Regions from separate parts of the Acetobacterium sp. K1/6 genome, predicted to be linked through region 2. Evidence: riboswitches for the same ligand, from Rfam matches in the RefSeq annotation. Region 2 holds a riboswitch; the other holds the start of a gene.
What was found. A riboswitch is a leader RNA that binds a small molecule or an ion and turns the genes downstream of it on or off. The one in region 2 is predicted to bind cobalamin.
Positions count from the first base shown of each region.

Region 1: another riboswitch for cobalamin. It lies ahead of U2P91_RS08895 (energy-coupling factor ABC transporter permease); the one in region 2 lies ahead of U2P91_RS03635 (class I SAM-dependent methyltransferase).

Region 1 covers NZ_JAXQGA010000008.1:63,194-78,519, forward strand. The annotation lists gene U2P91_RS08880 (sensor histidine kinase) at 1-820, shown strand, start outside; gene U2P91_RS08885 (ABC transporter ATP-binding protein) at 946-1,713, shown strand; gene U2P91_RS08890 (FtsX-like permease family protein) at 1,697-3,706, shown strand; cobalamin riboswitch at 3,928-4,109, shown strand; gene U2P91_RS08895 (energy-coupling factor ABC transporter permease) at 4,279-5,016, shown strand; gene U2P91_RS08900 (energy-coupling factor ABC transporter substrate-binding protein) at 4,994-5,293, shown strand; gene cbiQ (cobalt ECF transporter T component CbiQ) at 5,498-6,208, shown strand; gene U2P91_RS08910 (energy-coupling factor ABC transporter ATP-binding protein) at 6,201-7,043, shown strand; gene hemA (glutamyl-tRNA reductase) at 7,018-8,310, shown strand; gene U2P91_RS08920 (precorrin-2 dehydrogenase/sirohydrochlorin ferrochelatase family protein) at 8,288-8,875, shown strand; gene hemC (hydroxymethylbilane synthase) at 8,894-11,311, shown strand; gene hemB (porphobilinogen synthase) at 11,475-12,440, shown strand; gene hemL (glutamate-1-semialdehyde 2,1-aminomutase) at 12,681-13,967, shown strand; gene U2P91_RS08940 (sirohydrochlorin cobaltochelatase) at 14,292-15,083, shown strand; gene cobM (precorrin-4 C(11)-methyltransferase) at 15,111-15,326, shown strand, end outside.
Region 2 covers NZ_JAXQGA010000003.1:112,289-127,614, forward strand. The annotation lists gene U2P91_RS03585 (sodium-dependent transporter) at 205-1,557, shown strand; gene U2P91_RS03590 (linear amide C-N hydrolase) at 1,768-2,751, shown strand; gene U2P91_RS03595 (methylated-DNA--[protein]-cysteine S-methyltransferase) at 2,848-3,309, shown strand; gene U2P91_RS03600 (MFS transporter) at 3,434-4,684, shown strand; gene U2P91_RS03605 (alkaline phosphatase family protein) at 4,693-6,006, shown strand; gene U2P91_RS03610 (ABC transporter ATP-binding protein) at 6,168-7,889, shown strand; gene U2P91_RS03615 (ABC transporter ATP-binding protein) at 7,891-9,657, shown strand; gene U2P91_RS03620 (DUF5320 domain-containing protein) at 9,754-9,963, shown strand; gene U2P91_RS03625 (MBL fold metallo-hydrolase) at 9,982-10,803, shown strand; gene U2P91_RS03630 (flavin reductase family protein) at 10,830-11,321, shown strand; cobalamin riboswitch at 11,480-11,658, shown strand; gene U2P91_RS03635 (class I SAM-dependent methyltransferase) at 11,810-12,634, shown strand; gene U2P91_RS03640 (FecCD family ABC transporter permease) at 12,637-13,728, shown strand; gene U2P91_RS03645 (ABC transporter ATP-binding protein) at 13,725-14,477, shown strand; gene U2P91_RS03650 (iron ABC transporter substrate-binding protein) at 14,496-15,326, shown strand, end outside.

The sequences.
Region 1 (15,326 bases), on a different contig from region 2:
TTATCAAAAGCATCAGCGCCTGACAGAGGGGATCAGTAGGGCCACCGCTGGGGTGGGGGAATTACCAAAGCCTCGGGATTTGCTGGAAGTAGACTATCAAACCCTGACCCGGGTATTGGCGGAGAATCGGGCTGAGCTGATCTCCCAGTTCGATAACCGGCAAACGGATATGATTGACTACTACACCTTATGGGCCCATCAGATTAAAACCCCTATCTCAGCAATGGGACTGTTACTTCAGACGGAGGAAGGTGATAGGGAACGCACCAGCACCTATGCCCAGGAACTTTTTAAAATTGAACAATACGTCGAGATGGTGCTCCAGTATTTAAGGCTTGAAAGTATGTCATCAGATTTGCTGTTGGTTGAGTATGATTTGGCAGACCTCATCAGACAGGCGGTGAAAAAATATAGCATTATTTTTATCAATAAAAAAATATCGTTGGAGTTGGAAGAAATGAATTGCCGTGTTCTAACCGACGAAAAATGGCTGATCTTTGTTCTGGAACAGATTATTTCAAACGCTCTGAAATACACCAATCAGGGGAAGATATCCATTTATTTGGATGAACATTCAGAAAAAACCCTAATTATTTCTGACACCGGTGTTGGAATCAGAGAAGAAGATATTAAACGGATTTTTGATCGGGGCTTTACCGGTTACAACGGCAGAATGGATAAAAAATCTACCGGCATCGGTCTTTACTTGAGTCAGCAAGTATTAAATAAGCTCTCCCACGTAATTACTGTAACCTCCCAGGTGGGAAAGGGCACCCGAGTCAGCATTGATCTGGCCACTAAGCGGTTTGAAGCCTTATAAGACAACCTTACAAAAGTGTAAGATTAGAAGTCGAAATGTAAGTCGAAGCGATGGCAGGGCAGCTGCGTTTCCTTTATACTTTAGTTGTCGATAAGAAAATTTCAAATCATAGAGGGAGAAAAATAATGCGATTACTCGAAGTAAAGAATTTAAAAAAGATCTATACCACCCGGTTTGGCGGGAATCAGGTACAGGCGCTGTCTAATGTTAGTTTCTCGGTGGAACAGGGCGAATACGTGGCCATCATGGGAGAATCCGGTTCAGGAAAAACAACCCTGCTCAATATTCTGGCATCGCTTGATAAACCCACCAGTGGGGAGGTGTTTCTGGACGGTAAAAATATTGTCACTATCAAAGACAGTGACATTTCGGCCTTTCGTCGGGATAATCTGGGTTTTGTCTTTCAGGACTTTAATCTTTTAGATACCTTTTCGATTCAGGATAATATCTTTTTGCCGCTGGTATTGGCTCAGAAAAAATTTGAAGAAATGAACAGCCGGATTAAGCCCCTTTCGCAGCGATTAGAAATCGAGGAACTGCTACAAAAATTCCCCTACGAGGTTTCCGGAGGGCAAAAACAGCGGGCCGCAGTGGCCCGGGCACTGATTACCGAGCCCAAACTGGTGCTCGCTGATGAACCCACCGGTGCCTTGGATTCCAAGGCGGCGATGAATCTGCTAAAGATCTTTTCAACCATCAATGACCTGGGTCAGACGATCCTGATGGTTACTCACTCAGTGGCAGCAGCCAGTCATGCCAACCGGGTGTTATTTATCAAAGATGGCGAAATATACAATCAGATCTATCGGGGTTCGATGAGTAACGACGACATGTATCAGAAAATATCCTTTACCTTGTCGATACTGGCAACCGGAGGTGAGAACCTTGAATAAGTTTTTTTATCCCAAGTTGGCGCTGGTCAATTTAAAGAAAAACGGGAACACCTACATCCCTTATATACTGACTTGTATCGGATCGATTATGGCTTTTTATACCATCGTTTCAATCCAAAGCAATAAGGGATTAGACGCAATGCAAGGTTCGGAAAGCTTGAAAATATTATTATTCCTCGGGATTATTGTTATTGGCATTTTTGCGGTGATCTTTCTCTTCTATACCAACAGTTTTTTGATTAAACGACGAAAAAAAGAACTGGGATTATACAGTATTCTGGGAATGGAAAAGAAGCATATTGCCAGAGTGTTATTCTATGAAACGCTATTTGTGACGGTAATCAGTTTGAGTTTAGGGCTCCTTGGTGGGGTCCTGATTGGGAAACTGATGTTTCTAATCCTTCTTAACCTTGCTCATATTAAAAGTCCACTTGCTTTTAAGATTGATCAAATGGGTTTGTTATATACGACGGTTGTATTTCTGGCTATTTTTGGCTTGACCCTATTAACTAATTTTTTGCAGGTAAAGCTTACCAACCCCATTGATTTATTAAGAGGTGGGGAGCATGGTGAAAAAGAACCAAAATCTTCATGGTTGATGACGCTCATCGGCGTGATTTCGCTGGGAATTGGCTATGCGATTGCTTTATCAGTGCAAGATCCCATTGAAGCGATACTGCTTTTCTTTGTGGCCGTTATTTTTGTCATCATCGGAACCTATGCTTTGTTTACAGCGGGGAGCGTCACACTGCTAAAATGCTTGAAGAAGAATAAAAAGTTCTATTACCAGTCCCGAAATTTTATTTCAGTTTCCGGGATGATTTATCGAATGAAACAAAATGCTGTCGGTCTGGCTAATATTTGTATTCTCAGCACCATGGTATTGGTCACGATCTCCACGACGGTATCCTTATACATCGGTCAGGAAAGTATGCGGCGGGATTACTATCCCATGGATGTGAGCTTTATTGGTGCGGCTGAAACCACCGATTTTTCGGAGATTGAAAAAATTGTTGTAGCCGAAAAGACCAGTGCCAAGGTAGAAACAACAAATGAACTGTCTTTTGATATGAGTACTTTTACGGCCTTTAAGGAGGGCAGCCATTTTCTGCCGGATATGGTAACGGATGAGAACTTGGATCTAACGTATTATAATACGATCAGTAAGATTACCACGGTACCGCTAGAAGATTACAACCGGATGACGAATCAAAACAAAACCCTGGCAGAAAATGAAGTAATGATTTTTTCAGCCGGTGAGAATTACCAGGAACAAACCGTGGTTTTTGGCGAAAATCTGTTTTTGGTGGTTGAACAGCTCGAATCAGTGCCGATGGACTTCAAAAAGAAATTGATTACCGGAAATAGCTATTATATCATTGTCAATGACGAACAGATGATGTCGACTATTTACACGGCCATGAATGCCAATAAAGACAATGCTGACAGTGAGTCACCAGCGATTCATCACGCCATGATGTTTAATCTCAGTGGCAGTGAAGATAATATTAACCATTTTTCAAAACAGGTGAGGGCTTCGGTTAGTCAGCTCAATCCGGATATTGAGATAAGAAATATTTATGAATCACTGGCAGAACTTTATGGAATATTTGGTGGTTTTTTATTCCTGGGTGTATTTCTGGGCTCCCTCTTTATGATGGCCACGGTGTTAATTATCTATTTTAAACAGATTTCTGAAGGTTATGAAGACAGCGAACGGTTTGTCATTATGCAGAAGGTGGGGATGGATAAAACCGAGGTTAAAAAAACTATTGGCAAGCAGATCTTAATGGTATTTTTTCTGCCCCTGGCCGGAGCCATCATCCACGTGGCTTTTGCCTTTCCGGTTATTACTAAAATGTTAGCCGCCTTCCGGCTGACCAATATACCCCTAATTCTTTTATGCACGCTTGTGGGGGTTGTTGTTTATGCTTTAGTGTATACTGGGGTTTATCTACTCACGGCCAGATCCTATTATAAGATGATTCATTAATAGTTACAACGATTGGTTAATAAGAATCCCTCCCAGTTCATTTAATTAAAAGATCAGTGTTGCCTATCGTAATAGGGGCAGTTAATGGGCCTTATTGAAGGTTTGTAAAAAAATAGAGAGAGGCATCAAAGCTACATGTAAAACTGCTTTTAGCCTTAATTCACTTAAAAAAAACTGTACATTTATCGTATCCATGTTATAATATAACCACAATTAAATAAAAATGTAAAAAATCATTTAGGATGAAAAATTTCATTGAGGGAATCTGGTTAGAATCCAGAACGATCCGGTCACTGTAATTAGTTATGTCTCCTTAAATTGGCCACTGGGCACGTTTTGTCTGGGAAGGCGAGGAGAATAAAAGCTATAAGTCAGGAAACCTACTAATATGATGTACTAAAGCGTCCTTCCAGGGAAAAGGGAAGTTAGTAACATTAACAAAAGTTGGTTCTTGGTGTGAATCATAGAATTGATGGATATGTGTAATGATAAAACCTTTTTTCCCATAGTTATTGTGGGGAAAAGGTTTTTTTTCGGTAAATTATCATAAAATGGAGGTTAGCATGGAGAAAATGAAAAAAACCATGACCGTTGTGGGAATCGCGTTTTTAATGGTTGTTTTGGCTGCCCAGCCTGTAAACGCTATGCATATTATGGAAGGCTTTTTACCCATTGGTTGGGCTGTTTTCTGGTGGGTGCTAGCCCTGCCGTTTATCGCCTTCGGACTCTATCAGGTTGGGAAGATATTCAAAGACAAACCTGAGCAAAAAGTTCTTTTAGCCATAGCAACGGCTTTTACCTTTGCCTTATCAGCGTTTAAACTGCCTTCGGTAACGGGGAGTTCTTCTCATATGACAGGGATCGGCTTGGGCGCGATCCTCTTGGGACCCTTTGCCACTGTAGTAGTTGGTACCATTGCGCTTTTGTTTCAGGCGCTGCTGCTGGCTCATGGCGGGCTGACAACTTTGGGTGCCAACGCCTTTTCGATGGCAATTGTCGGATCTTTTGTGGCTTACGGGATTTACAAAGGGCTGTCAAAAATCAATGTTCCCAAAGCCTTAACCGTTTTTTTAGCCGCCTTTATTGCCGATCTGGCAACCTATGTAACCACCTCCATCCAGTTGGGACTAGCCTTTCCGGACCCGGTCGGGGGGATTGTAGCTTCCGTTGTTAAGTTCTTAAGTATTTTTGCGATTACCCAGATACCACTGGCAATTATCGAAGGCATTTTAACCGTACTGGTGGTTAACGCCATTTACCAATATAAAGAAAAGGGGATTATTTCAAATGAAACTCTCACCGATAACTAAGGTTGTTCTGATTTTATTAATTGGCGCACTGATTATTATCCCTCAGATTGCTTTGCCGGACGCTGAGTTTTCAGGCGCAGATGATGCTGCTGGAACAGCCATCACCGCAATCGATGAAAATTATGTGCCCTGGTTTGAAAGCTTGTTTGATCCCGGCGAGATGGAAGAAAAGCTATTCCTCTTCCAACAGATTTTAGGTGTCGGCGGTCTGGGAATCTGCTTTTTCTACCTTTATAAAAAGTCGAAAAAAAATGAAAAAGCCGATAAATCAGTGTAAATAGTAAGATAAAGCAGCACCGACACTTGTTACATCATGTTGTGACCTAGGGGTCAGACCCTGTGCATCAAGGCGGACACGGCGGGAGCCTGTCCGAGCTTGCAGCATACATCAGATTAACAATTGGTCGGTACGGGAGTTTGTCACCAACCTGAAGTCCGGCGACTTATATAAATATTAACTGCATCTTAGAAGGAGACAACCATGATTGATCGTTTTGCCCATACCAATAAACTAAACAATGCCAATCCTACTGTGAAGGTAGTGGTTTCGTTAGTCATGCTCCTTTCGGTTTTCTTCATCAATGAACCCCTGTATATGGCAGGGGTTTTTGGTGTTATGGTGGGGTGTACCCTATTGTGGGCAAAAATTCCGGTGCGGATTTATCTGCATACCCTGATTTTTGACTCCCTCTTTATTATCCCCGGAGCCCTGGCGTTATTGTTTACCATCGCCAGCGGAAGTCGTGGTAGTGGTGATTATTTATTTGCATTTAACTTTTTTCAGTTTACCATCGGTATCACTGCCACCAATCTGGTGCTGGCCAGCCTGGTTTTCTGTCGAGCGATGGCAGGAGTTTCCTGTATGCTTTTTTTAATTTACACAACCCCGGTGATGCAGATCGCCGGAGTCATGAAAAAAGCCCATATCAGCAATACTTTTTTAGAAATATTTGTTTTAACCTACCGCTTCATCTTTGATTACTGGGATAAACTTAAAGTCATGGCAACTGCCCAGGAATTGCGGTTTGGCTATCGCAATTTTAAAGTTGCCATCCAATCCATTGCAATGATGTTAAGCAATTTGTTTCTCATGGCCATTCAGAGCTACGAGGAGATGACACAAACCCTGGAATTAAAGCAATATCAGGGAGATTTTCATGTAAGCTATCGGAAAGGTCTGAAAAATGATTAAAACTAATAATTTGACATATCAATATCCGGACGGCACTAAGGCCTTAAAAAGTGTCTCTATTGACGGAAGTAAAGGGAATTGCATCGCCCTGATCGGTGAAAACGGAGCTGGAAAATCGACCTTGATGTCGGCGCTGATTGGGTTGATCAAACCAACGGAAGGAACCGTTTTTTTTAAAGAAGAACCCTTATCCTATAAGAAAAAAAATCTCTATGAATTTCGCAAATCGATTGGGCTGGTGATTCAGGAATCGGATAAGCAGGTCTTTTATTCCGGCATATATGATGATGTGGCCTTTGCTCTGAGGAATATGGGCATGGCTAGTGCGGTCATCGATGAGCGGGTGAAGGCGGCGATGGAAGCCACCGGCATCACACTTTTGGCCGATCGGCCAGTGCATTATCTCAGTTATGGGCAAAAAAAACGGGTGGCGATGGCCGGGGTTTTAGCCGTCGAACCGGAGATCATCCTGATGGATGAACCCACCTTAGGGCTCGATCCTAAAAGCAAGGCTGGGGTCAAAGCGATCATCAAAGGGGCACTGGCTAAGGGCATCAAGATTATTTTATCCAGCCATGATATGGATTTTATTTATGAATTTTGTGATTACACCTATGTGCTCCATCATGGCGGCGTGCTGGTAGAAGGTGAAACCACTGCGGTTTTTAAAAATACTGAAGCCCTGGAAACCGCCAGTTTGGAACAGGCAACCATGACCCGGCTGGAACAGTGTCTGGGGATTAAAGGGTTTCGCAGCATTGCTGCCCTGGAAGAAGCAATCAGAAATCAGAAAAAGGAGGTTCAAGTGGATGAAACTGGTAGTAGCGGGAATTAATCATAAGGATACACCTTTGGAAATTCGGGAAAAAGGGGCTTTTCTTCATCGCACCTTGAATGAGGCCATCCAGACCCTTTTGAATGAAGCGGATATAGCCGAGGTGATAATTCTTTCAACTTGTAACCGCAGTGAGATCTACGTCTCGACCCGAGACCAGGATGCGGCTGGGGAAATTTTAACCGATTTTTATCTTCATGAAAAATCAGCGGAACTGGCACCCTATCTTTTTGTTAAAAAAGAGCGGGAAGCGATGGTCCATCTCTATGAGGTGGTTACCGGTTTGGACTCGATGATTTTGGGCGAAGATCAGATTTTGGGTCAGGTCAAGGATGCGTTGGAAAAATCCCAGGCCATCAAGGGCTGTGGTAAATACCTGACGAAAATGTTTCGGGAAGCGATAACCTTTACTAAAAAAGTGAAAACCGATTATAAAATATCCGAAACCCCCTTATCCTTAAGCTCAACCGCGGTAAAGCATATCAAACGGGCGTATCCCGAGGATTATGGCGATAAAAAAATACTCATCATCGGGTCCGGGAAAATGGGTGTGCTGGCACTGCGCTATATGAAGGCCGAAGGCTTTTGTAACCCCTACATGACTAACCGTACCTTTCATAATATGGATCAGTGCGAGGCCATTCATGAAAACGTCCAGATGATCCATTATGAAGACCGCTATCAAGTCATTCCCGACATGGATGTGATTATTACTGCCACCGCATCGCCTCATGTTGTTTTGAAGGCCGCGGAAATGAAATCGCTGCGTAAACCGCTAACCGTGATCGATTTAGCACTGCCCCGGGATGTCGAAGAAGCCGTTGGCAGCTTACCTCAGGTAAAACTGCTGACCATTGATGATTTTAAAAATATGATGGATGAAAAAATGGCTTATCGGGTCAAGATTGCAAAAAAAATAGCGGCCGAAATTCAGGATGAAATCGATGGTCTGTTGTCCTGGGTGACCCACGCCAAGGTCGATAATATGGTTCGTGATTTAAACGAAACCTCCCGGCAACTGGCTGAGGAAACCATTGAAACCCTCTGCGGCCGATTAACCTTAAGTGAAAAAGAAGCGGTTTATTTGGCTAAGGTGATCCGCTCCAAATTTCGGGAAATGGTGATGCCGCCGATTAAACAACTAAAGTCACTGGAGTGTGAAGAACAAATTATTGGCATTGAAAAAACCGTGACCTATCTGTTCCCGGGAATTCAAGACAAAAAAACACAGGAAGATCAACAAAATGATGACACCGCTATTATTTAACTTGGAAAGCAAAAAGGTTCTGGTTGTCGGCGGTGGCAAGGTTGCTGCCAGACGGATTGTCACCTTGTTGGAAAACGGCATGCAGGTTATCGCGGTGAGTCCTGTTTTTTTGGAGTCGATCATTAAAACTGAGAATGGTCAGCTAACCCGGATTGATTCCGGCTATCACAAAGAGCAGCTCATTGGTGTCGATTTGGTAGTAGCGGCAACTGACAATCATGAGCTCAATGGACAAATTAAAAGAGACTGTGCGTCCCAAAAAATATGGTGCAATCGGGTCGATGATCCGAAGGATTCGGATTTTATTTTTCCTTGCGTTATTCGCCGGGGTGATTTAACCCTGTCGGTCTGTACCGAAGGGGCCAGTCCTTCTTTAACGAAGCACATTATCGACGATCTGGCCGACCGCTACGATGAAAGCTATACCGAAAAAACAGCCTTACTGCGATTACTGCGACAGGCTGTTTTAGCGGGTGATGGTGCGCCGAATGAAAAAACTGAAAAACTTAAAGAATTGTCCCGATGTTCCAATGCAGAACTCAGGTCAAAACTAGGAAATAACTGACAATTGGAGATAAGAGAAATGAATATAAAAGTTGGAACAAGAGGCAGTACTCTGGCCCGAACCCAAAGCCAGTGGCTGATTGATGTCCTGGCCAAAGCCCATCCGCAAATAAACTTCGAGATGGTGATCATTAAAACAAAAGGCGATCTGGTTCAGGATAAACCGCTTGATAAAATCGGTGATAAGGGATTGTTTACCAAGGAGTTAGAAGATGCGCTGCTATCCGGCGACATCCATATGGCCATTCACAGCATGAAGGATATGCCCTCAAAACTGCCCGATGGCTTAGCTTTGACGGTTCCAACCGTTCGGGAAGATCCCCGGGATGTCCTGCTGACGCCCCATCAGATTTCTTCACTGGATGAGTTGCCAAAGGGTGCGGTCGTAGCAACCGGAAGCAAACGCCGGATCAGTCAACTACAAAAACTGCGGCCGGATGTAGAAATCGTTGGCATTCGCGGAAATATCGATACCCGGATTCGCAAAATGCAGGAACAGCAGTTAGATGGTATTATTCTGGCCGCGGCTGGTCTCAAGCGGATTGGTCGGCTTAATGATAGCACCTATCAGACGGTAGCCTTGCCGGAGAACACCTTTATTCCGGCACCGGCTCAGGGAATTCTGGCAGTCGAAGTCCGGGAAGATAATGAGACGGTCAAAGAATTGATGGCTGCCATTAGTGATCACAACACGATCATTCAGATGAGTGCCGAACGCAGTTTTTTAAAGGCCTTAAACGGCAGCTGTCATATTCCGGTTGGTGCATTTTGTGAAATAAAAGCAGACACCATTGTGCTTTATGGACTTTATGGTTTGGAAGATGGTAGCCATGTGGTCACAAAGTCGATTGAAGGCACACCCGAGGAGGCAGAAAAGTTGGGAAAACAATTAGCAGCAGCATGTTATACCGCAGTGCATAAAAAAGTTGGGAAGGTTTATCTGGCTGGTGGCGGATGCGGAGATCCTGGTCTCTTAACCGTTAAAGCCAAGGCTATTTTAACCAAAGCCGATGTGGTGGTTTATGATGCCCTGGTCAATGAAAGCTTTTTAAATGATGCCCGAGCAGATGCCGAAATTGTTTATGTCGGCAAACGAGCTGGCAATCATGCCATGCGCCAGGAAGATATCAATGCCTTACTTGTCCAAAAAGGCTTAGAAGGCAAACTGGTATTGCGCTTAAAAGGCGGAGATCCTTATGTCTTTGGCCGTGGCGGCGAAGAAGGGGAAGACCTCTATGATGCTGGCGTCCCGTTTGAAGTGATTCCCGGGATTACCTCGGTTATCGGTGGACTGGCTTATGCCGGGATTCCGATTACCCACCGGGACTGCGTGTCTTCGTTTCATGTCATCACCGGACATTTAAAATCCAACGCCTATGATGGCTCATCGGATCTGGATTGGCCGGTGCTCGGTAAGTTAAAAGGCACCATCGTCTTTTTGATGGGCGTCAAGAATCTGGAAAAGATTTGTGACGAACTGGTTAAAAATGGCATGAATCCCGAAATGCCGGTGGCTGTGGTTCATCGGGCATCGACCCCCTATCAGCGGGTCGTAACCGGAAACCTGACCACCATCTACGACATTGCAACGGCAGCAAAAATCACCGCCCCCAGCCTGATTGTGGTCGGGGAAGTCGTCAATAAAAGGCAAAAACTGCGGTTCTTTGATCAAAAACCATTGTTTGGAAAAAACATTATCGTCACAAGGTCCCGGGAACAAAGTTCCCAGATGGTTGAAAAAATCACTGAGTTGGGTGGTAATGCGATTGAATTTCCAACCATCAAAATTGTCCCCATCAACGAAGCGGCCTGTGATGAAAAGGTAAAGTGCCTTAAGGACTACAGTCACATTATTTTTACCAGCATCAACGGCGTGGAAATCTTTTTTGACTCCCTGGCCCGCTGTGGCAAAGACGCCCGCGCCTTTGCCAATCTGCATATCACCGCCATTGGTGAAGGAACTAAAAAGGCCCTCTTAGCCCGGGGCCTCCAGGCCGATTTTGTGCCGGATAAATATGTCGGCGAAGAATTAGTTAGCGGGTTGGCGCCGTTGCTTAATAAAGACAGCCGGGTGCTGATTCCCCGTTCCCAAAATGCTCGGATCTATGTGGTTGAAGAACTAGCTAAAATCTGTCCGGTCGACGAGGTGAAAAGCTACGAAACCATCCGCGAAGATCACGCCACTGTTGATCCACTGGAAATGTTAAAGAACAAAGAAATTGATTATATTACCTTTACCAGTTCCACTACCGCCGAGTTTTTTGTCGAAAAAATCGGCGCCGCGCACATCAACGCGATCAACTCGGCAAAAGCGGTGTCAATCGGCCCCCAAACCTCAAAGAAATGCCTGGAACTGGGCATCGCTGTGGACATCGAAGCCGAAACATATACCATCCAGGGAATGCTGGATGCGATTTTGAAGGATGCTCAGAAATAAGATTTGAGTAAAAAAGCCGAGGTAGTACCGACAATTGTTATATCATGTTGTCTGCATCAAGGCGGACACGGCAGAGCCTGTCCGAGCTTGCAGCAGACAACAGATTAACAATTGGTCGGTACGGGACATGCAAATAACTAGAAGTAAATAGGAGGTCAGCAAGATGTTGCCAACACGATTACGAAAAAATACAGCGGTCAGGAATTTAATCAGAGAAACCCAGCTGTCCATGAATGATGTGGTTTATCCACTGTTTATCGTCGACGGAACTGGCGTGCGCAAAGAAATCGGCTCCATGAAAGATCAGTACCATCTGTCTTTGGATATGCTGGAGGCCGAAACCCTGGCGCTAAAAGAACTGGGCATCCGTTATGTCATTTTGTTTGGGGTTCCCGATGAAAAGGATAACGAAGCCACTCCCGCCTTTGTGGATGATGGTTTGGTTCAGGAAGCCATTCGGGTGATCAAAAAGGTTGATCCAAAAATGTATGTGATCACCGATGTCTGTTTGTGTGAATATAAAAGTGATGGCCATTGCTGTTTCTTTGAAGAAAACGGTGAGATCCGACGAGCCCAGACCTTAGAGACCTTAAGCAGAACGGCGCTCAGTCATGTCCGCGCTGGAGCCGATATGGTCGCTCCTTCGGATATGATGGATGGTCGCATTGACCATATGCGAGAAACCCTGAATCTAGCCGGTTATGAGTCGATTCCGATTATGGCCTACTCGGCTAAATTTGCTTCCAGTTTTTACGGCCCCTTCCGGGATGCCGCAAACTCAGCACCAGCCTTTGGCGACCGTCGCAGCTATCAGATGGACCCGGCCAATTCCCGGGAAGCCTTAAAGGAAATGGTTCTGGATATCGCTGAAGGTGCCGATATTGTGATGGTTAAACCAGCCATGCCTTATCTGGATGTTATCGTCCAGAGCAAGGAACTTTCCTATTTACCGATGGCCGCCTATCAGGTCAGCGGCGAATATGCGATGATTAAAAATGCTGTCGATGCCGATCTGATGGATCGTCGGGCGATCTTTGAAAGCCTGCTTAGTATCAAACGGGCCGGAGCCGATATCATCATCACTTATTTTGCCAAAGAACTGCAGGCCATGCTGAAGGATTATCAATAACAGCAAATCATTTATAAGTCATGAATCTATTGTTTAAGACAAACGCAGTACCGACAATTGTTACATCATGTTGTATGCCTCAAGGCGAACAGTTGCGAGCCAGCGACTGATTACTCGACGATTAGTGAATTAGCAACTGTACGAATTGCGCGCATACAACAGATTAACAATTGGTCGGTACGGTAGGGAGCGAACACCTGAGTTTTACATGATAGTGAAATAATTATTATTGGAGATATTATGAATCGAGAAAAATCAGAACAATTATTTATTGAAGCAGAAAAATATATTCCCGGCGGCGTCAATAGTCCGGTGCGGGCGTTTAAATCGGTGGACATGCCACCGGTTTTTATTGACCATGGCAAAGGTGCCAAGATTTATGATGTCGACGGTAACGCGTACACCGACTATATCTGTTCCTGGGGGCCACTGATTTTAGGTCACGCCTCACCGGTTTACTTTGAAGGGATTCAGGAAGCACTGGAGAAAGGCACCAGTTTTGGGGCCCCAACCGCCATCGAGGTTGAAGTGGCTAAGTTGATCACCGAAGCCTATCCGTCGATGGAAATGGTGCGGATGGTCAGTTCCGGAACCGAAGCCACGATGAGTGCCCTGCGGGTCGCCAGAGGCTATACCGGACGAGATAAGATCATTAAATTTGAAGGCTGTTACCACGGTCATGCTGATGGACTGCTGGTTAAATCCGGGTCCGGCACGCTGACCTTTGGAGTCCCGACCAGCTCAGGGGTGACCCCGGGAACGGCCAAGGACACCTTAGTAGCAACCTATAACGACATTAACAGTGTCAAAGCGCTCTTTGCCGAAAACCCTGGCGAAATTGCCGCTGTCATCGTCGAACCGGTGGCTGGGAACATGGGCGTTGTACCACCCGATCTGGATTTTATGAAAGGTCTGCGAGAAATTACCACAGCCGAAGAAACGGTGCTGATTTTTGATGAAGTCATCACCGGATTCCGTTTGGCTTACGGTGGGGCCCAGGAAGTCCTGGAGATTAAACCGGATATGACCACCTTAGGGAAGATCATCGGCGGCGGAATGCCCGTCGGCGCTTATGGCGGACGTCGGGATATCATGGCAACCGTGGCCCCTCTAGGCGGCGTTTATCAGGCCGGAACCCTGTCCGGGAATCCGATTGCCATGAAAATGGGACTCAACACCCTGACTTATCTGCGGGATCATCCCGAAGTTTATACCGAAATGGAAGAAAACGCCAAGCTGTTAGAAGCCGGCTTTAAGGCCAACATTAAAAAAACCGGGGTCAAAGCCCAGATGGTCCGTTTCAAAGGCATGACCTGCTGCTTCTTTACCGATGTGCCCATCGATGGCTACGCTGCCGTGATGACCTCGGATACCAAAGCCTATACCAAATATTTCAAAGCGATGCTTAATGCCGGTAACCTGATGCCGCCAGCCCAATTCGAAGGCATTTTCCTCTCCTCCGCCCACACCAAAGCGGACCTCGAAAAAACCATCGCTGACCATTATCAGGCATTAAAAAAAATATAAGTAAAAAAATGCAAGCATTAATAAGCTTTGCTGTTAGACCAAATACTTTGTTTTTTTAGGCGCCTAGAAATAGACATAATTGATCCAGCCTAAAGCTGTTGATAAAAATGATGTAGTACCGACAATTGTTACATCATGTTGTACGCATCGGAGCGGACACGGCATTGCTGTCCGATTCCGCGGCGAACAACAGATTAACAATTGGTCGGCACGGTAACATTTGACAAACCTTGCCGGTACGAAAACAGTTTAGTATTTAGGATCGTCAGCAAAGCTACCCCAAGTTCTATAATAACAAATAACATAAAATAGGAGAATCACTTAATGGAAAAGAAAGCATTACTGGTCATCAGTTTTGGTACATCTTACCCTGAAACCCGAAAAAAAACCATTGCAGCAACCGAAAAGCATCTACAAAAGGCTTTCCCGGACCATGATTTTTATCGCGCCTTTACCTCCCGGATGATCATTAATAAACTTAAGAAACGCGATGGTGAAGCAGTTGATGTTCCCCAGGAAGTTTTAAAAAAACTCAAGGCAGCCGGTTATACCCATGTGCAGTGTCAAACCACCCACATCATCAACGGCCATGAGTATGATATCACTCTAAAAGAACTGAAGGCCTTTGAAAAAGATTTTAAGTCTCTGACCCTGGGTCGGCCACTGTTAACCACAGTGGAAGATTATGAAGAGACAGTGGACATCGTGATGAAACAAATGCCCAAACTCAAAAAAGGCGAAGCCCTGGTCTATATGGGCCATGGCAGCGACCACCATGCCAATTCAACCTATCCGTGCCTGGATTATATGTTTAAAATGAAGGGCTATGAGGATGTTTATGTGGGAACCGTAGAAGGTTTCCCGGAGCTGGAAAACATTGTGCCATTACTTCAGGAGAAGAAATACAAAAAGATTTATTTGGCGCCCTTTATGCTGGTGGCTGGTGATCACGCCATTAATGACATGGCCAGTGATGATGAAGACTCCTGGAAGGCGGTTCTTGAAGAAGAGCGGTTTAAAGTGGAGTGTATCCTCGAAGGTTTGGGTGAATACACCGGCATTCAGAACATGTTTTTAGATCATTTAAAAAAAGCACAGCCCGTTACAGAAATGTAGGGACATTATAAAGTTTAGGAGAAATATTTGATGAATACAGTGTATATGGTGGGTGCAGGCCCAGGAGATCCAGAGCTGATTACCGTTAAGGGTCAACGAATTGTTAATGAAGCAGATATTATTATTTATGCCGGTTCTTTAGTCAATAAAGCCATTATTGCCGGTCACAAAGCCGATGCCGAAATTTTTAATTCCGCATCGATGACCTTAGATGATGTCATCGCCGTGATTAAACGGGGAACC
Region 2 (15,326 bases):
AGCGTATCCACGTTAGTGGTCATTTTTAACAAAATAGGCTCAAAGTCATAAACAGCATTTGTTCAATAAAAAAAATAGTAGTGGAAAAAAATATTAAAACGGTTAAAATAGTAAAGGTGCGGATTAATTTGGAATCGATTGTAAAACGATTGAGGAAAAATTTGGATGAAATAAATTAAAACAGAAACAAGTGGAGGAAATGGTGTGAATAAACGCAGTGAGTTTTCAAGTAAAATCGGGTTTGTATTGGCAGCGGCCGGATCGGCAGTGGGGCTGGGAAATATCTGGCGATTTCCCTATTTAGCGGCTAAATATGGTGGAGGACTCTTTCTGGTAATTTACCTGATTTTTGTGGTAACTCTGGGGTTTGCAATTATGACAGCAGAATTGGCGATTGGTCGAAAAACTCAGCTTAGCCCCATGGGAGCCTATCGAGCACTCGATAAACGGTTTAGTTTCGTGGGGATTATTGCCTCATTGGTAGCGTTTCTGATTTTTCCCTATTACAGTGTAATCGGGGGATGGGTAATCAAATATTTTGCCGTTTTTGTAACCGGGGGTGGCATGGCAACAACCGGTGCCGATTATTTTTCGAACTATATCGCAAAACCCTTTGAACCGATTATCTGGCAATCAATTTTTGTTCTGGCGACCACCTTCGTGGTGATCAGAGGAGTTAAGGATGGTATTGAGAAAGCCAGTAAGATACTGATGCCGATACTGATTGTAATGTCAGTTTTTTTGTCGGTCTATTCGATTATGCAGCCTGGGGCCATGGACGGGGTATGGTACTTTCTTTACCCGGATTTGGCAAACTTCAGCTTTCAGGCCGTTTTAGCGGCCATGGGACAGATGTTTTACTCATTATCGCTGGCGATGGGGATTATGGTCACCTATGGTTCATACCTCAGTAAAAAAGAAGACCTGGAAGTTTCGGTTAAGCAAATCGAAATGTTTGATGCAGGTATTGCCATATTGGCCGGATTTATGATCATCCCAGCAGTTTTTGCTTTTTCAGGAGGAGATCCCGCAGCCCTTAGTAAGGGACCAGGCTTGATGTTTGTCACGCTGCCCAAGGTGTTTGAAACCATGGGTTTTGGAAATGTTATGGGTGGTGTCTTCTTTTTATTGGTGTTGTTTGCCGCGCTGACATCTTCCATTTCGCTGATGGAAGCGGTAGTAGCAAGTGCCTGTGATCAGTTTAAGTGGGAACGTAAGAAGGGCGTGCTTATCGTTGCGGTGCTGGCAGTTCTGATTGGGATACCATCTTCATTGGGACAAGGGGTATGGAGTGAGGTGCTTATTTTTGGGTTCAACTTTCTGGATTTCTTTGATTTTATCACGAACTCTATTCTCATGCCGATTGGTGCCTTTTTCACCTGCATCCTTGTTGGGCATGTTCTGGAAACAAAGATCATCACCGATGAAGTCAAGTTGTCTTCACCTTTTAAACGCGAAAAGCTCTTTATCATCATGGTCAAATACATTGCACCGCTATGTATTATTGGTATTTTGATCAGCTCAATCTTAGAGGCGATGGGTGTGATTAAATATTGATGTGGTAAATGAACAGCATAAACAAAACGTCCCCGTGTCATGTGCAAATGTCAACCGCCTTTATCGTGGCGTGATTAAACGAAGTTGTTAAGTATCTATTTTTAAGGCGAAAATTATTTGTCATGGATTTGCTATGTTGAGCGTTTAAACATTTACTATTGTTGCAAAAGCAGATATAATAATTAAAAAGTAGAAAGAAGGTAATTCTTAATGTGTACGAGCCTCACCTTAATGACCACAAATCAGATTAATACGCTTGCCAGAACCATGGATTTCGCTTTTTTATTAGACCCTGAGCTGATTTTCCTGCCAAGGAAGTTTTCGTTAGTGTCTGAGGTGGATCAAACAGTAAGATCAGTCAAATATGCGATGATGGGAATCGGTCGAAATTTAGGCACCTATCTTTTTGCCGATGGCCTTAATGAAGCGGGTCTATCCTGTGCCAGTTTATACTTTCCAGGCTATGCGGAGTACAACGATTCTGTCATCCCTAAGAAAACCAACCTTGCTCCTCATGAAATCGTTGGATGGTTGTTAACCAATTTTTCGACACTTGAAGAAGTGAAAGCGGCAATTCCCCAGTTAAATATCGTTAGTACGCCGCTTAAGCTTATGAATGTAATTACCCCACTGCACTGGATAATTACTGATAAGAAAGGGAATACGTTGGTGATTGAACCAACGAAGGATGGTATCATCATCTATGAAAATCCTCTGGGGGTGATGACGAACAGTCCTGACTTCAATTGGCACTTAACGAACATTCGCAATTATATTGGCGTTTCGCCAAATAAAACAGGACCAATTCAGTTAAATGGTATGACATTCAATCCCTTTGGCGGGGGTTCGGGAACCTTTGGCTTGCCCGGAGATTACACACCGCCTTCCCGATTTTTGCGGGCATTGTTTGGAAGAGAAGCCATTAATCCTATTGAAACGGAAGAAGAGTGCATTAACGCCGCCTTTCATATTTTGGCATCAGTTGATATACCCAAAGGAAGTGTTATCACCGATGAGGGAATCGATTTTACCCAATACACCGCTTGTATGGTTTGCAATACGGGTTCCTATTACTTTAAAACTTACGATAACAACCAGATCGCCCGGGCTTGCCTTTTTAATGAAGATTTTGAAGCCGCGCAACCAAGGGTCTGGGGTATTACAAAGAAACAGCAATACCATCAATTGAACTAAAAAACAAACGGTTATGACAAGGATAAACAATGGTGACACGGATAGGATGCTGTTCGTTAGTGTTTTAAGCATGTTGAGATAGAAAAGGAAGAAAAAATGGAAAAGGGCTTTTGTTATCAAACCCCATTGGGGAAAATTGTTCTGATTGAGAATGGTAGTGCCGTTACTCGGCTAATTTTTAGCGAGGTATTGCCAGAAGGCGTTAATTGCACGGAAACACCCTTGCTCAAAAAAGCGGTTTTGGAACTCCAGGAATATTTCGCCGGGACGCGTAAGCGTTTCGATCTGCCCCTTTCTCCTCAAGGCACCGACTTTCAGCAAAAGGTCTGGAAAGCCCTCCAGGATATTCCCTATGGGGCGGTCGTCAGCTACAAAGACATCGCCTTGGCCATCGGTAACGAGAAAGCCTGCCGGGCAGTGGGCGGCGCCAATAACAAAAACCCCATCTCCATTATTATTCCCTGTCACCGAGTAATTGGTGCCGATGGAAGTCTGGTGGGGTATGGCGGTGGGCTGGAAATAAAAAGGCGGTTGCTGGCATTGGAAAAACAAAAATAACGCAATTTTAAAGTGCTTTTAACAGAGTTATTCTTGTAGTTTATTGCAATTTGATATAAATTCACGTCTAAGCAGATTTATTTGCAGATGATTTATAGCAATAAAACAACGGAGGATGATCATTTTGAAATTAAGCAAAGAAGAATTTTCGTGGATTTTGGTCGATTGTGGGAACTCCGCCTATTCAATGGCGGTAACGACGGCTTTACTTCCAATTGTATTTGGAATGTTTGAAAATGTTCAAAGCAGTATGGACCTGGGGTATTTTAATTCGATTGCCAGTATCTTAGTTGCGGTACTTAGCCCAATTTTGGGTACCATTGCCGATTATAAGGACAAGAAGAAGCGTTTTTTTGTATTCTTTACGTTGCTGGGGATTTTTGCAACGGCCGCTCTTGCCTTTGTGCCACCTTCAAGTGGACAGTGGCAGGTGCTGATTTTTTTCTTTGTTTTGTCGGCTATTGGTTTTTCCGGTGCGAATATCTTTTATGATGCCTTTATCGTGGACGTTACCAGCAATGAACGGATGGATCGGGTTTCTTCAGTAGGTTTTGCTTTTGGCTATATCGCCAGTGTGATTCCGTTTGGCATCAGCCTGGCACTAATCCTTCTGCTGGGCATGGACCAGGCGATTGGCTATCAGATCGGGTTTATCGTCACGGCACTTTGGTGGGGACTGTTTACTATCCCGATGATTAGAGATGTAAAGCAACGGCATTATATTGAACCTGAACCCCGGCCAATCGTCAATAGTTTTAAGCGGCTAGCGAATACTTTTAAGAATATCCGAAATCATAAAACGGTTTTTATCTTTTTGGCAGCATATTTTTTTTATATCGATGGGGTCGATACGATCATCAAAATGGTAGTGCCTTATGCTACTGCAATCCTCGGGAAGGATTCACTAGATACCGTCACGTTACTGGGAATCCTGCTGATTATCCAGATTATTGCCTTCCCCTGTGCGATTCTTTATGGTAACCTGGCCAAACGATTTTCAACCAGCACCATGATCATTGTTGGTATTATGACCTATATTGTGGCCTGTATCGCGGCCATTTTTATCACTTCGATCGGACATGTCTTTATTCTCGGGGCGATGATTGGTTCCGCTCAGGGCGGCATTCAGGCCTTGAGCCGGTCTTATTATGCCAAGATTGTTCCCAAGGAAAAATCCAATGAATTTTTCGGCTTCTATAATATTTTTGGTAAATTTTCAGCCATTGTGGGACCGGCGATCATGGCACTGACAACAACGCTGACCGGCAACGCCCGACTGAGTATACTGGGAATTATCCCTTTGTTTGTGATCGGATTTATTATTTTTATAACCTTGCCAAGAGACCCACAGCAAGGTTATAACGTCATGGAGTGAATTTAAAGATGGGCCCAGGAAAATCAAACTATTTAATGGTCATCTCTTACGATGCCTTTTCACAGGATAACTGGGAACAAGCAAGCAGGCTTCCCAATTTATCAAAACTGATCAAAGACGGTGCTTATAGTACTCAATTAAAAAGTGTTTATCCGACCCTGACCTATGTCGTTCATACGACCATGGTAACCGGAGTCTATCCCGACAAACACGGAATCTATCATAATAATCCTTTTCAGCCATTTGAAAAGGAAGCGGAGCAGCGCTGGTTTTGGTATAAAAATGAAATCAAGGTGCCGGCGATTTATGATTGCTTAAAAAAGCATCATCTTAAATCAGCCGGAATCCTTTGGCCGGTGACGGGTAGAACGGCCATTGATTATAACTTGCCCGAGATCCGGGCCATTAAAAAGGAAAACCAGGTGCTGAAAATTTTAAGAAACGGCAGTCCACTTTATTGCCTCGACCTGGAAAAGAAATTTGGACGCTTTAGAAAAGGCTTCAAACAACCATATCTGGATGATTTTACAACCCTGTGCGCGGTGGATACGATTAAAAAAAAGAAACCCAATTTACTGCTAATGCACCTCATTGACCTGGATGACGCAAAGCATCAGCATGGTACCGACAGTCCGGAAGTAAAAGAAGCCATCATCCGGATGGATAAAAGGTTGGGCGATCTCATTCAGGCAGTCGAAGAAGCGGGGATCAAAGAGAATACGACCTTTCTTGTGCTGGGGGATCATGGACAGATTAATGTCCACTATAAGATAAAGCTCAATGCCTTATTAAAAGAAAAAGGCCTTATTTTTGAAGAAAACAAAAAAATGCAATGGCGGGCCTATATCCAGGGGGCTGGGGGCGCAGCTTATCTGCATTTGCGCAAAAATGACAGCGAAGCCGAGAAAATGGCAGTCGCGATTCTAAATCAGGCCATCTGCGAGGACTGTTTTGGAATTGAAAAACTATATAACCGAAAGGAACTGGGTCAGTATCATGCCGAGGACTCCGTTTCTTATATGCTGGAAGCGAAAATCGGCTACTGTTTTGAGGACGATCTGGAAGGCCCGGTTATTGAGGCGATGGACGCATCAAAAGACGAGCAGGCAACCCATGGTTATTTACCAGATAAGCCCGATCAACAGGGTTACCGGTGCGTTTTCGTGGCCTCCGGCGCACGGATAAAAAGTAACTTTCAGTTAGGTGAAATTCAAATGGTCGATATCGCACCAACAATGGCAAGGAGTCTGGGGATTGATTTTTTTAAGGGTGATGGCCGACCATTAAATGAGATTTTTCAGGATCAAGAATCCGGGTTCTGAAGCGTTCCGATATCACATCGGTATCATAAAAAAGCAACCGCCGAATCATGGGGTTGCTTTTTTGTTTGTCGAATGCAAAAAATCAGATGAATTTTCTTAAAAAAAAGCTTACAATAATAAAAGTGTAGCAAATAAGCAAAAAAATAGAGGGGAGGTAGAACATGAAACGAATCATTACAGAATATTTAAAACCCTATTATGGCCGGATGGCCTTTGGGGTATTCTTTAAATTTACCGGTTCGATCATGGATTTGATTATTCCCTCAATTCTGGCCACGATTATTGATCAGGTGATCCCGTTAAATGAATGGTTGCCGATATTTTATTGGGGCGTTGTGATGGTGGTCTGTGCGATCATCGGGCTGGTCTTTAACATTATTGCCAATCGTATGGCGGCCAGGGTGGCCAGTGATGCCACCGAGGTGATTCGGCATGATCTATTTGCCAAGGTAATGTATTTTTCCAATCACCAAATGGATACGCTAACCAAGCCGTCGGTAATTTCGCGGTTAACATCCGACACCTACATCATTCACCAGATGATTATCCGCATCCAAAGGCTGGGGGTTCGGGCACCGATTATGCTGGTTGGTGGTATCATTATCACGATGACCCTGGACCCGGTTTTGGCGACGGTACTAATTGGCATTATGCCCATTATGGCGGTATTGATTACCCTGGTTTCGAGAAAAAGCATGCCGCTTTTTGCTGGACTGCAAAAGGCGTTTGACGGCTTTGTCAGAGTGGTCAGAGAAGATATCAATGGCATCCGGGTGATTAAGGCCCTGTCTAAAACAGACTATGAGAAAAAACGGTTTGATGCCATTAATACCGATGTCGTAAACCGGGAGAAAAAAGCCCGGATGACGGTAGCGGTGATTTCGCCAGCCATGAATATCTGTCTGAATATGGGCTTGGTTGGGGTCGTGGTAATGGGGGCTTATGGTGTCAATAATGGTACCTCAGAAGTGGGGATCATTCTGGCTTTTATGACCTATTTTACGATTATTCTTCATGCCGTTGTAGCCATTTCCAGAATGTTTGAAATGTGGCCAAAGGCCACAGCTTCGGCAGATCGGATTATCCAGGCGTTAGATAGTGTGGATGCACTAAAAGTTCAGGAAGTAGCCGAAGTGATTAAAACGAACAAAACGGACGTTTTTGTGGAATTTAAAGAGGTCTCCTTTTCGTATAATAAAGAGGAACCTAATCTGAGCAATATTTCTTTTGCACTGGCCAAAGGGGAAACTTTGGGAATTATCGGTGAAACTGGTGCTGGCAAAACGACCCTGCTGAACCTGTTGATGCGGCTTTATGATGTGGACGAGGGGATGATTCTCATCGATGGTCGTGACGTTAGAACGATGGATCCCCGGGAATTGCATCAAAAGTTCGGGGTGGCCTTTCAGAATGATATGATCTTTGAAGCCACCATTGAGGAAAACATCGATCTGGGCAGAAATCTCTCTAAAGACGCCGTTACAGCAGCGATTGATTGTGCCGGTGCCAAAGAATTTGTGGATGAAAAATCAGGTAAGTCCTGCGAACAGCTGACTATCAAAGGTGCCAACCTCAGTGGCGGTCAAAAGCAACGGATTCTGATCGCCCGAGCACTGGCTTCGCGGCCGGAAATACTGGTGTTAGATGATTCATCGAGTGCCTTGGACTATCAAACAGATGCGGCTTTTCGCAAATCCATCAAGGAAAATTTTGATGATACCACGATTATTATTGTGGCTCAGCGGGTTAGTTCGATCCGCCATGCCGATCATATTCTGGTGCTTGAAAACGGTGCGATCATCGGCTATGGCAAGCATAAGCATCTGATGAAAAGCTGTGACGTTTATCGGGAAATCAGTCATTCCCAGATGGGGGTGTCCTGAGATGAGACGATCACAAAAATTTGAGAAACCGCAAAACCGCAAAGGTACCCTGATCCAGTTGGGCGGCTATCTGATGCGCTATAAATGGCGGTTGTTTGCGGCCATTGTCTTAACCATTGGAAGTAACCTCCTGGCACTGGTGGGGCCATTGCTTTCGGGTTACGCCATTGATGCCATCGAACTTGGAACCGGTCAGGTCAATTTTTCGCAGGTGTTTTATTACGCCTTCTGGATGGTCATTTTTTATATCGGCTCAGCCGGACTGACCTATATTCTGGAAGTGCTGATGATCCGGGTCAGCCGTCAGGTTACCTATGCGATGCGCAAGGATGTCTTTAATAAGCTGATGGATCTGCCGGTGGGGTATTTTGATCTGCATCAGACGGGCGACGTTATCAGCCGGATTACTTATGACATTGATACGGTCAATAGTTCGATTTCCAGCGACCTGATTCAGGTAGCCTCAGCAGTTATCACCGTCCTGGGTTCATTTTTGATGATGCTGGCGATTTCGCCTAAATTGGTGCTTGTTTTTGCTTTTACCGTACCGGCATCGATCTTTATGTCCCGTTACCTGGTTAAAAAAACCCGGCCCCTTTTTAGTCGGCGATCCCGAAAATTGGGGGAGCTCAATGGCTTTGTGGAGGAAATGGTGTCGGGCCAAAAGACCTTGAAAATATACGACCAGGAAGAGCATACCATTGAGAAATTCAATATTAAGAATAAAGAAGCGGTAGCGGCTTATTATCAGGCCGAATACTACGGCAGTATGATTTTTCCCACCATTAATTTTATTAACAACCTGTCTTTGGCCTGCATCAGTGTCTTTGGTGCACTATTATATCTGGCCGGAGCGATGTCGATTGGGCAGATTTCCTCCTTTGTGTTGTACTCCCGAAAGTTTTCCGGACCCATTAATGAGATGGCCAATATCATGAACGATCTGCAGTCGTCCCTGGCAGCGGCTGAACGGGTCTTTGCCTTGCTAAATGAACGGTCAGAGGCCAGAGATACAAAAAAAATGACAGCACTGACCAATGTAAATGGTGATATTGTTCTTAAAGATGTTCGGTTTAGCTATGATGCCAATCATGTAATTATTAAAAACCTCAGCTTGCAGGTAGAGGCGGGCAAGCTGATTGCCATCGTCGGCCCGACCGGGGCCGGGAAAACCACCATTATTAATCTGTTGATGCGCTTTTATGATACTGACGCCGGGAATATTTATGTCGATGGTAATGAGGTCCAGGAACTGACCCGGGACAGTCTGAGAAAATCCTTTGCTATGGTGCTTCAAGATACCTGGATTTTTCATGGTACGATTTATGAAAATCTGACTTATGGTAAAGAGAATGCCACAATGGCCGAGGTGGTGCAGGCGGCCAAAGCTGCCCGCATTCATTCGTTTATTGAGCATCTGCCCCATGGCTATGAAACTATTTTGAGTGATGAAGGAACCAATATTTCCAAGGGCCAGAAGCAGCTCTTGACGATTGCTCGGGCGATGTTGTTAAATGCCAAAATGCTGATCCTCGATGAGGCCACTTCCAACGTCGATACTCGCACCGAGAAAAAGATCCAGGAGGCCATGCGTCATCTGATGAAAGATAAAACCTGTTTTGTCATTGCTCATCGGTTGTCAACGATCCAGAATGCCGACTTGATTCTGGTAGTAGATCAGGGTGATGTGGTGGAACAGGGAACCCACGAAGAACTGATGGCGAAGGGCGACAGTTATTGGCAGATGTATCAGGCGCAGTTTGAGTAAGGTAATGGGAAATTAAAATAATTGTTGACATATGTTTGATAAACCTTATAATAAAAGTATAAATAACATATGTCAACAATAAAAGGAGGCATTAAAATGCCAGGAAGAGATCAAACAGGACCACATGGTCGGGGTTCCGGCAGTGGAAAAGGACTAGGTCGATGCTCGGGAATAAACGCATATGGGCTTGGAAAAGGCTGTGGCTGCGGACGAAGGTTGAATAAAGTTATTAAAAGAAACGCACCAGTGATGGACCAGGCAGATTTAGAAAAAACGAAGGGCCAGACAGAAAAAAGTGAAAACTAAAAGGCTGAGGGTGGCTAAATGAAAATTGTAACATTAGCTGAAAACACATCGGTGTCTGAAGAATTCAAAAATGAACATGGATTGAGTTTATACATTGAAACCGAAACCCATAAATTGCTATTTGATGTGGGTGCCAGCGGTCTGTTTGCAGAAAATGCAAAAAAACTGGGGGTTGACCTTTGCGAAGTGGATACCCTGGTCATTAGTCATGGTCATTATGATCATGGTGGTGGTTTAGAAACATTTCTTAAGATCAATGATAAGGCCGCAATCTATATCAATGGTCAAGCCTTTGAAAATCATTATTCTAAAAGAGCAGACGGGGAGGCCTATATCGGTCTGGATCAGGAACTGTTTTCTAATCCGCGCTTTATCTTTTTGGCAGCGGATTTCGTCATCGATGATGCTTTGTGCATTTTTTCAAATGTTCAGGGAGAACGCTGTTGCTCTACGGCCAACGCTGACCTGCTGATGGAAAAAGATGGGCTACGGATGGCAGATGATTTTTGTCATGAACAGAACCTGATCATCCGGGAAAGAAATCAGGTCGTGCTGGTGGCAGGTTGTGCTCATAAGGGAGTCGTTAACATTCTTGATCATATGGCATCAAACTATGATATGCAGCCGACTGTTGTCATTGGGGGATTTCATCTTTATAATCGCACCCGAAAAAAACCGGAGGCAAAAGAATTGATTGAGGAAATTGGTAACGAACTCAAAAAAACTGCGACAATTTATTACACCTGCCATTGTACTGGGAAAGAGCCTTATCAAATCCTAAAAATGATGCTGGGAGAACAGGTTAATTATCTGGCAACCGGTAGCCGGGTTATTATTTAAAAATAAAAAAGAACAAGGAGAAAATGATGAACAAAGTAAAAGGAAATATGAAGTCGTGTTTAAATCCAGTGGCTAAGGTGTTGGTATCTTGTCGGGGATTAAATGGCGAAAACAATGCCCTGGCGGTGGGCTATTGCGGAAACTGCAGTTATGATCCGCCGATGGTCATGGTCGGGATTGTACCCTCACGGTATTCGTATCATCTGATTAAAGAGTCCGGCTGTTTTGTGGTGAATCTGGTTGATCAAGCCTATGAAGAAACCTTTAAATATTTGGGTAGCCACAGCAAACGCGATGAAGATAAGCTGGCGGTGATGAAGGTCAATTTAGAAGAAGCTAAATTTGTCAATGCTCCGATTCTTGCCGATTGCCCAGTTAATATTGAATGTAGCATTGTAGACTCAATTGTCACCGGTTCTCACGAAATGTTTGTCGGAAAAATTGAGTATGTCCACGCCGATTCAAAAATGGTCAGTGACGATGGCTGTATTGATTTTTCACAGATAAAATTCTTATAAACAGATCAGAATATAGAGTTTTGTGGTTGACATAAAAAAATTATAATGGTATTATGTCAAAAACGTGTTAGTGGTTTGTAACATAAAAACACAGACAACTTATTGAAAACGTTAGCCTAAAAAATTTTGGGCGTTGATTTTATCAAATGAGTTTAATTTAATAACTTATCATTCAAGGTGCCGATCATGAAGATCGGAGAATAGGGAAGCTTAGAAAGCACGGACCCACCACTGTGAACAGGGACGAATTCTTAAAAAACCACTGGGCTAAAGCCTGGGAAGGTGAGAATAGGATGAACTGTTAGTCAGGAGACCTGCCTTGATTTAAAAAATATGCCAGGGGATGATTGGCCGCATGATTTAGAATACCTTGAGATGGGAAGGGTTTCTTTTATTAATAAAAGAAGCTCTTTTTTTATTTGCCCAGGGTAAGCGATTAAAGAAATTAAAAGCGTTTAAAATAATGAAAAAAGAAAAGAGGAGAAGCGATGACTTTTGAGGAAAAATGGGTTGACAACAAAAAAAAGACGGATCTAAATGAAACCCAGCAGTTTTGGGATGATCGGGCTTCGGAGTTTAATGAGATGGGAAAGAGGGAAATGGCTGATGATCCGGTACTGTCGCTTTTAAAAAGCAAGGATGCTATTTTCCCGGGAGCGAGAGTACTGGATATCGGATGTGGTGCTGGGCGCTATTCCAAAGAATTCTTAAAAATGGGCTGTGAAGTAGTGGGGATTGATATTTCCCCTAATATGATTGATTTTACAAAGGAAAATGCTGCCAGTGTAAAGGCTGATTTTTTTACGTTTAAGGTTATGCCCTGGGAAAAGGCGGATTTGGCCGCAGAAGGGTGGGAAGGCTATTTTGATCTCGTTTTTGCTTCTATGAGCCCAGCTATTAGCGGCCCCGAGGAATTAAAAAAAATGAATCAGGCCTCCAAAGGCTATTGTTTTATGAGTGGACACCTGATCAAAGAAGATAAAATTGGAAATGAACTACGAGTGGCACTGAATAAAGAAAACCGCACCGCTGACTACCGGAATACCTTATATTACGCCTTTAATATATTATGGGATATGGGCTTTTTTTCGGAGTTTCAACATAGTGAGAATCAACGGACAAAGATTTGGGAGCTGGAAAAAGCAACCAATTATTATGCCCATATGTTAAGGGCTACCGATGAAGAGACAAAACAGACGATTCGGGATTATCTTAAGAATAAAAGCAAAGACGGACAGATTGAAGATATAAACTATTCCAAAAACGGTCAATTGCTGTGGTCTGTTCTGTCTGCTCAAATAGACGGGAGATAAAGATGCTAAAAAAACCAAGTGCCGTGATTGAGGTGGAGGGCGACAGCCTGGAATTATACCAGAAATTCACGGGCAAAAAAACCGTGTTGATTCTCATTCTTTGCGCTTTGTTGCTGGTGGTAGCCATTTTTGCCATGAATAGTGGGGCCATGGAATTGGACCCCACCGACATTGTCAAAACCCTGATGAGCATTGGTACCGAAATCTCTAGTGTAGTGGTATGGCGGATTCGTCTGCCCCGAGTTTTGGCCGCGGTTATTGCCGGTGCAGGTTTGGCAGTGGCCGGATGTGTGATGCAAAATAATTTAAGAAATCCGTTAGCATCGCCTTCTACCTTGGGGATTTCCAGTGCAGCTGCCTTTGGTGCCAATATCGCTATTATTGTATTGGGTGCTGGGACGGTGCAAAGCTCGGCAGCGCAGCCGATTATTGTCAACAATCCTTATCTGGTAACGATTTTTGCCTTTGCTTTTTCCATGGGAGCGACCATGATAATTTTGCTGCTGTCCCGAATGCGCAGTTTTTCGCCGGAGTCTATTGTTCTGGCAGGGGTGGCACTGAGCTCTCTTTTTGGAGCAGGCACTACCTTGATTCAGTATTTTGCTGAATCAGTGCAGATTGCTGCCGCTATCTTCTGGACCTTTGGGGACCTGGGTCGGGCTGGCTGGACAGAGGTTTATATTTTGGCTGCGGTGGTGGGTCTTGCGATGATCTACTTTATGATGAAGCGTTGGGATTATAATGCACTGGACAATGGTGCCGATGCCGCTAAGAGTTTGGGGGTTAATGTCGAGCAAACCCGATTTGGCGGCATGCTGGTATCATCGATGATTACCGCAGTGACGGTATCATTTCTTGGTGTGATTGGGTTTATCGGTTTGGTGGCACCACAGATGGTCAGGCGGATCATCGGCGGGGATCATCGCTTTTTGATTCCCATTTCTGCCTTAATGGGGGCGCTTTTGTTGCTGGTCTCGGATACCTTTGCCCGAACGATTATTTCCCCCATTATATTGCCGGTGGGAGCAGTGACATCATTTTTAGGGGCACCCCTGTTTTTGTATCTCTTACTTAAAGGAGGTAAACGTCGTTGAATTTACAAGTTGAAGGATTGGCTTTTGATTATCCTTGCCAAAACGTCTTAAAAGGGATCTCTTTTTCCATGAAGCGCGGGGAATGTTTGGCGATACTGGGAACAAATGGCGCCGGGAAATCGACTTTGCTTAAGTGTATTAACAAAATCTTGAAGCCCCAGGGCGGGAGTGTCTTAATTGATCAGGAAAATATTAAAGCGTTTAAGCAGAGTGAGCTGGCCCAGAGAGTGGCTTATGTTTCTCAGAGTAATCAAAGTACAACCACGACAGTTTTTGATTCGATTCTGATTGGTAGAAAACCTTATATCAAATGGGATGTGGGGAAGAATGATTTAAATATTGTCAATGAGACCATCAAGATGTTAAATTTGGAAAAATTTGCATTAAAAAATGTCGATGAGTTAAGCGGCGGCGAATATCAGAAGGTGTTAATTGGTCGGGCATTAGCCCAGGAAACTGATGTGCTAATGCTGGATGAGCCAACGAGCAGCCTGGATCTAAAAAATCAATTGGAGGTGCTTCAATTGATCAAAGAAATTGCCTACCTTAAAAATATCACGGCGGTGGTAACTATTCATGATCTGAATCTGGCATTACGCTTTGCCGATCAGTATATTTTACTAAAAGACGGTGTTATCCATGCTGCCGGTGGGAAGGAGGTTATTACCGAAGCAAATATAAAAGAAGTATATGGGGTAGACGTAACGGTTGAGCAAGTCAACAATCGTTCGGTTGTGGTTCCAATATAAAAGAAGCGAGGAGAAGCGATGAAAAGAAAACGAATATTAGCTCTGGTGTTGTCGGCGGTGTTGATTTTAATGATGGCGGGCTGTTCTACCGAAGGGGGGACAACGGCAGATGAAATGATCACGGTTACCGATACCTTGGGTCGGACTGTCGAATTAGCAGGACCAGCGGAAAAAATTGTGGCAACCGGAGTTGGGGCCTTACGTTTATATACCTATGTTGGTGATGTAAAAAAAATTGTCGGAATTGAAGGCATTGATCAAAAGTCGTCAGTGGGCAAACCTTATGTTATTGCCAACCCCAGTTTTACCAGCCTGACCACAATTGGGGCTGGTGGTCCGAATAGTACTCTCGATCCGGAACAGATTCTTAAGGTTGAGCCGGATGTTATCTTTACAACCCTGGCCACCGATACTGCGGCAGCAGATGAACTTCAAAACAAAACGGGTATTCCGGTAATTGCTTTGAGCAGTGGTTCTTCGGGATTGTTTGATGATACTCTTTATCAGTCGTTGGCAGTTATTGGCCAGGTTATGGGGACCGACGAAAGAGCAACAGAAGTGGTTGATTTTGTAAAAGGTTATGAAGCTGATTTAAAAAAGCGAACAGAAGGGATCGATGATGGTGCAAAGGTAACCTCCTATGTTGGGGCATTGGGATCTAAAGGCGCCCAGGGAATTGAAAGTACCCGAGCTTTGTATCCGCCTTTTGTGGCTGTTGGTGCAATAAACGTTGTGGATCAGACGGGAAAAACCGGTAGTATGATGATTGATAAAGAACAATTGCTGCAATGGAATCCCAACAAGATATTCATCGATTTTGACGGGATTGAAAAAGTGAAAGCGGATATG